DNA from 2 places in the Bariatricus sp. SGI.161 genome. Region 2 is predicted to be linked to the other one. Evidence: riboswitches for the same ligand, from Rfam matches in the RefSeq annotation. Region 2 holds a riboswitch; the other holds the start of a gene.

Region 1 (3,422 bases), on a different contig from region 2:
TGAGCCTCGAAATCATCAAGATTTCGGGGTGAATCAGCCTGGTCACAAAATATCTGCTTCTTTTTCAGTTATGGATTCTTAGCGAAGGACTCCGCAATGGCAACCATTCCATCCGTCCTCTCGCCGTACACCTCCCAATTACCAACTAACTAATCTAAATTCCCATTTACTCGTCAAAAATACTTACAATTTCTCCATCCAGGATTCGATTCGTATTTTTTACTGCGCAGAAGTTTCCGCACATACTACAGGTGTCTTCTTTTTCTGGTTTTGCTTCTTCACGATAACGACGTGCTTTTTCAGGATCCATGCTAAGCTTGAACATTGCTTCCCAGTCAAGGCGTTTTCTTGCTTCACTCATCTGATAATCCCAATCTGTTGCGCCAGGAATTCCTTTTGCTATATCAGCTGCGTGTGCTGCGATTTTTGCAGCTACGATACCTTCCTTTACATCAGCAGCATTTGGAAGACGTAAGTGTTCGGCCGGAGTGACATAACATAAAAATGCAGCGCCGGATGCAGCTGCGATTGCGCCTCCAATAGCAGAAGTAATATGGTCATATCCAGGAGCAACATCGGTTACCAATGGACCAAGTACATAGAACGGTGCACCATGGCACAAGGTTTTTTGAATTTCCATATTTGCAGCAATCTGATTCATAGGCATATGTCCGGGTCCTTCAATCATAACCTGTACATCCTTGGCCCAGGCACGCTTGGTCAGTTCTCCCAGGGTAATCAGCTCCTCGATTTGTGCGGTATCAGTAGCATCTGCAATACAGCCTGGACGACATGCGTCTCCAAGGCTCATCGTAATATCATATTCACGACAGATATCAAGGATCTCAGCATAATGTTCATAGAACGGGTTCTCTTCCCCGGTCATTTCCATCCAGGCAAACATAATGGAGCCTCCGCGAGATACGATATTCATCAGACGTTTGTTCTGTTTAAATCTTGCAGCCGTTGCGCGATTCATACCACAATGAATCGTCATAAAATCCACACCATCTTCTGCATGCATTCTTACAATATCCAGCCATTCCTGTGCAGTAATCTGTCCCAGCGGTTTGTGGTAGTAAACGACTGCGTCATAAATCGGAACTGTACCGATCATGGCAGGGCATTCTTGTGTGAGTTTACGACGAAAACTTCTGGTATCTCCATAGGAACTTAGATCCATGATTGCCTCTGCTCCCATTTCTACAGCAGAACGTACCTTCTCATACTCCATATCCACATCTTTCCAGTCGCGGGAGACTCCTAAGTTGACATTAATCTTTGTAGTTAACTTAGCGCCTACTCCGCTTGGATTCAAAGAAGTGTGTTTTTTGTTGCATGGAATGATAATCTCTCCTTTGGCAATTGCATTGCGCAGATCTTCTACATCCCAGTGTTCTTTTTCTGCAACAATTTTCATTTCAGGTGTGACGATACCCTGACGGGCAGCATCCATCTGTGTTGTGTAACCAGACATATTCTTTTCCTCCTTCACTTTGCTTTTAATGAACATATTCATTAAATTTTATAGTGCGGCAAAAGGTGGTGCTCCCAATCTGCCGCATGAGGTATTGAGAAAGAGCAAAAGTGTGCATTCTCGCGAAATGTTTTTATAAAACAAAAAACGGTACGCAAAGGAAGCATACCGTACATAATTCATACTTTATGTCCCTACGTTGGCATTATCCAAATCAGGTCATGGGTTAAAGCACACTAGCTTACTCTCAGCCTGCTTAAAGCAAGCACCCCTTTTATACTTAGTTATTATATCGTGCTTTTTTGTGAAATACAATAACAAAATATTGAATTTGATTTTCAAGGAAAGAATGATGCGTCTGTTAATATCAGAAAATGTAGTAATTATTCTGTACAGTTTATAGATTATTTATTATAATGATTAATAACAGTTCGATCATAAGGAGGAAGACGAAAGATGAAAAACTTTATAAAAGAATTTAAGGAGTTTATCAGCCGTGGCAATGTCATGGATATGGCAGTAGGTATTATCATAGGCGGTGCGTTTACCAGTATTGTGTCTTCATTTGTAGAAGATATCATCAATCCAATTCTTGGATTATTTGGAGGAATGAATTTTGACAAGCTGTCCTGGAATATTCTTGGTGAGGTGACCTTGAATTATGGAAAATTTTTAACAGCTGTCATCAATTTCCTGATTATGGCATTAGTACTGTTTATAATCATCAAAGCAATGAACAACGCTGCTGCAAAGTTTGCACCGAAAAAAGAAGCGGAAGAAGCGCCTGTAACGACAAAAACTTGTCCGTTTTGCAAAAGTGAGATTGCAATTGATGCACTTAGATGTCCGCATTGCACTTCTGTGCTAGAAGAAAGTTCGGATTTAACATAGACTTAAACGTGATTTCATATAATAAAAATAATTCTACGATAAATTATCTTTATCAAAAGATATATTAAGTATTATATGAACCATGAAAGGATGTCTGTGTTATGCGTAAAGAGAGAAGAAACCGGAAACAGATTAAAAACGATATGATAAGGTACTATTCCAGCATGGAATCTAAAGTTGATCCAAAGGCAAAAGAAATATTTAAAAGAAAACCATATAAAGTAGCTTAGATTCAAAAATCTCCGTGACAAAATTACGGAGATTTTTTACATGAATTTAACATAGATTATAAATGCTCTTTTTGTAGTTGTGATATATGTAATACGATATAAACTTATACAATACTGACAAAGAAAGGTGTATACAATGGATAATATGTATATGAACAGAGAATTATCCTGGCTCAAATTCAATGAACGAGTACTGGAAGAAGCAGAAAATCCATCTGTGCCGTTATGTGAAAGGCTGACATTTATGTCAATCTATCAGACTAATATGGATGAATTTTTTATGGTGCGTGTGGGTTCACTTTTTGATCAGACATTGCTTCAAAAAGAAATCCGGGAGAATAAGACAGGGATGACTTCTCAGGAACAAGTAGATGCAATATTGAAGCAGACTCGTAAGACAGACTGCCGTAAAGAAGCTGTCTATGACGAACTCATGGAATGTATTGCAAAAGAAGGAATTCAAATTTTAAGATTCCAGGATATTGATTCCGAAGGATGCAAGTATCTGGAAAAATATTTTGATTCAGAGATTGCCCCGCTAATCTCGCCAACTGTTGTAGGTAGACGGCAGCCATTCCCATTTCTTCGCAATAAAGAGATATATGCAGTTGTTGTGTTGGAAACAAAGAATAAAAAAGAAAGAATAGGTCTGATTCCATGTACCGGTAGTGTATTTGGCCGTATGGTCAATATTCCTGGCATGCAGGGAAGTTACATATTGACAGAAGAATTAATTTTACATTTTGTATCAAAAATATTCAAAGGTTATAAGATTAAATCAAAATCACTTATGCGCGTTACACGAAATGCAGATATTGACGCGG
Region 2 (3,422 bases):
AGAGGCACCCATCTCCATAGCTTCACAGGCCTGAGAAGGGCGACCGATACCGGCATCTACAATAATTGGAAGATCAATCTCGTCAATTAGAATCTGGATGAAATCTTTGGTGCAGAGCCCCTTGTTGGAACCGATTGGAGAGCCAAGCGGCATAATGCAGGCAGCGCCGGCGTTTGCAAGGTCTCTGGCAGCATTCAGATCCGGATACATGTATGGCATTACTACGAATCCCTCTTTTGCCAGGATCTCCGTAGCTTTGATGGTCTCATAGTTATCTGGCAGCAGATATTTGGAGTCGTGGATAACTTCGATCTTCACAAAGTCTCCGCAGCCGACTTCACGGGAAAGACGGGCAATACGGACTGCTTCTTCTGCATTTCTGGCTCCGGAAGTGTTGGGCAGGAGTGTTACATTATCCGGGATATAATCCAGGATATTAGCAAGCCCACCTTCGTTTGCACGGCGAAGTGCCAGTGTGATAATCTGTGCTTCTGCCTTCTCGATGCAGGCTTTTACAAGTTCTAAGGAGAATTTCCCGGAACCCAGGATAAAGCGGGAAGTAAATTCATGTCCGCCTAGGATAAATTTATCGTCATTCTGATTCATAGATGTGTCCTTCTTTCTTTGATTATTCATAGTTTTCGATGTTTTTTTTGAAGATTACACGCTGGTTTCGCCCAGAAGGAGTCGTGTAATCATATTTGCTTCGTGGGCGGCACAGATAGCAACCCGCGGAGCCATGAGTCCATTTCCGGCAGAAGGTTCGGTGGTCTCATCCCCACAGAGATAGAAGTTGGAAGTGACCTTCCGGGTGCGGATGGAATTACTGTTTCCATATCCTGCCATACCGGAACCGGATACCAGCTTCTTTTCAGGAAAATGTTCCAGGATTCCATTGACCAGCAAAGCCTTGGCCTCCGGACGGTCGAAGGCTTCGCAGATAATAGAATCATTCTGAAATAATTCCGGCAGATTCTCTTCTGTGACTTTTACACAGTCTGTGCGGATATCCAGGTAGGGATTGATCCGCAGAAGCTGTGGTTTAAGAGCATCGGTCTTATACATACCGATATGCTCTGTAAAGTATTGCTGACGGTTCAGATTCGTAATGTCTACGACATCAAAATCAATCAGATGCAAGTGTCCGACGCCGATACGGGCCAGTGCAAATGCAACATTAGATCCAAGTCCGCCAAGACCTGCAATGGCAACTCTTCCCTGAGACAGTAATTCCTGAACCTGTGGGGAATGACGCTCATTGAGTGCTTCATAGATCTGCTCTTTTGTAAGTTGTTTCATATTCTAGCCCCCTCCTACAAAACTTACCACTTCCAGTTTGTCTCCATCTTTCAGTGTAACGGCAGCATAATTCTTCTTAGGAAGAATCTCGCCGTTCATCTCTACGGCAATCCGTTCAATCCGATACTGGTTCTGAGCCAGATATTCGGCAACGGTGATAGGCTTTTCCAGTGAAACAGCCTGTCCATTTACTGTGATCATGTGTGTCTCCTTTCCCGGCAGTCATAAGTGATCGGATATAAAAAAGAGTTCACAAAGTAATACACCCGTGGTGGTGCACCCCTTCATGAACTCTCGCTCACTCTCAACTTTACCGTATTCTGTTTTTAAGATAAGGCCTTCTGTATAAAAAAAGAGAGATACCAAAGCATCTCCCGCATTTTTATTCGATACGTTCCTACGTTGGCATTATCCAAATCAGGTATATGGGTCGAAGTTCTCAACTTCCTCTCAGCCTAGTACATAAGCTCCCCGTTTCTATTTACAGATTTTAGTATAGGAAAATATTAAAAAAAAGTCAACCAATTTTGTGAAAATAATGATTTTACATAGATTTAACAATTCCCCGATTCTGTTTTTACAAAAGAGGAGTACGCTGAATAACGTAAAATAGGAGGAAACATGCATGAGAGTAAAAAAATTATTATTGGTTTTACTTGCAGCAAGTATTGTGATCGGCAGCACTGCCTGTCAGGACAGCAGTGAGTCTCAGGATACTGTAAAAGTAGAGGGGCTGGATGTACTGGGAGAGATACAGGTGATCTCCAGAGAAGAAGGTTCCGGTACAAGGAGTACATTTGCGCAGCTTGCAGATTTTCAGGCAGAATCAGAAGATCAGGCGGATCAGACACGGACAGACGCACAGATTGCCGGTAATGCAGAAGAAGTGATAGATATGGTAAGCGATGATGATGCGGCAATTGGCTATGTATCAGAGGGCTCGATACAGGAAGCAGAAGGGATGAAGCAATTGAAAGTGGAAGGAATTGCGGCAGATGCCGGAGATAAAAAGTATCCTCTGAGCCGTTCCTTTTATCTGGCATATGTAGGAGAGCTAAACGAGGTAGAAGAGGATTTCCTGACTTATATTCACGGTGCAGGGCAGGAGATTGTAGGGGAGAATTATGAAACGGTAGCGAAGAGCAGTACGTTTCTGTCGAATAAGGCCGGCGGAACGATTACCATAAATGGATCTACTTCTGTTGCACCACTTATGGAAGAACTGGCAGAAGCCTATATGTTGATTAATCCGAATGCAAAGATTGAGATTGAACAGTCTGATTCTACAGAAGGATTGAATCAGGCGATGTCCGGAAAGTGTGATTTTGGAATGGCCTCCAGAGACTTAAAAGATTATGAGGCAGAATTACTTGATTATGAAATCATTGCCAATGACAATATTGCAGTCATTGTAAATGAACAAAATCCACTGGAAGATATATCATTAGATACATTAAAGAAAATCTATATTGGTGATATCAATGAGTGGAAAGAGTTAAATGAAGCTAGATAGAGTATGAATAATCAGAAAATGTTCCTATAGATTCAAATACAAGTTCATAAGATAGAAGGAGATTAAGATGGATAGTAAAGTACAGATAGTCTTTGGCCTGTTAGGCGGACTGGCAATATTTATTTATGGGATGAATATGATGAGCGAATGCCTCCAGAAAGCGGCAGGAGAGAAGATGAAAAGCATTCTTGCAATGCTTACGAAGAACCCGGTGCTTGGAGTGTTAGCCGGAGCATTGACAACAGCGGTACTTCAGAGCAGTAGTGCGACAACAGTCATGGCAATTGGATTCGTCAGCGCAGGACTTATGAATCTGCCGCAGGCAATCTCAATTATTCTTGGTGCCAATATCGGAACTACAATGACAGCGCAGATCATTGCATTTAAGATCAGCGATTACATATATGTAATTATCTTTCTCGGATTTATTATTTCCTTTATTGCAAAATCAGAAAAAGCAAAAAGCATTGGCCAGACTCTTTTTGCATTTGGTCTGTTATTCCTCGGAATTGAGACCATGGGAGATGTCATGAAACCACTTGCATCCAGTCCGGTATTTACCGATATGATCGGAAAGGTTGCAGATATCCCGATTCTTGGCGTTGCAGTG

The links. A riboswitch is a leader RNA that binds a small molecule or an ion and turns the genes downstream of it on or off. The one in region 2 is predicted to bind thiamine pyrophosphate.
Region 1: linked by a shared signal. The riboswitch ahead of thiC (phosphomethylpyrimidine synthase ThiC) and the one ahead of thiS (sulfur carrier protein ThiS) in region 2 are both predicted to bind thiamine pyrophosphate.

The regions. Positions count from the first base shown of each region.
Region 1 covers NZ_JBNPLX010000008.1:75,223-78,644, forward strand. Annotated here, with positions in the region: gene thiC (phosphomethylpyrimidine synthase ThiC) at 167-1,477, opposite strand; TPP riboswitch at 1,652-1,760, opposite strand; gene mscL (large conductance mechanosensitive channel protein MscL) at 1,934-2,368, shown strand; gene ACQRBH_RS06645 (hypothetical protein) at 2,470-2,598, shown strand; gene ppk1 (polyphosphate kinase 1) at 2,735-3,422, shown strand, end outside.
Region 2 covers NZ_JBNPLX010000007.1:91,139-94,560, reverse strand. Annotated here, with positions in the region: gene ACQRBH_RS06080 (thiazole synthase) at 1-606, opposite strand, end outside; gene thiF (sulfur carrier protein ThiS adenylyltransferase ThiF) at 661-1,299, opposite strand; gene thiS (sulfur carrier protein ThiS) at 1,303-1,500, opposite strand; TPP riboswitch at 1,677-1,783, opposite strand; gene ACQRBH_RS06065 (substrate-binding domain-containing protein) at 1,925-2,812, shown strand; gene ACQRBH_RS06060 (Na/Pi cotransporter family protein) at 2,880-3,422, shown strand, end outside.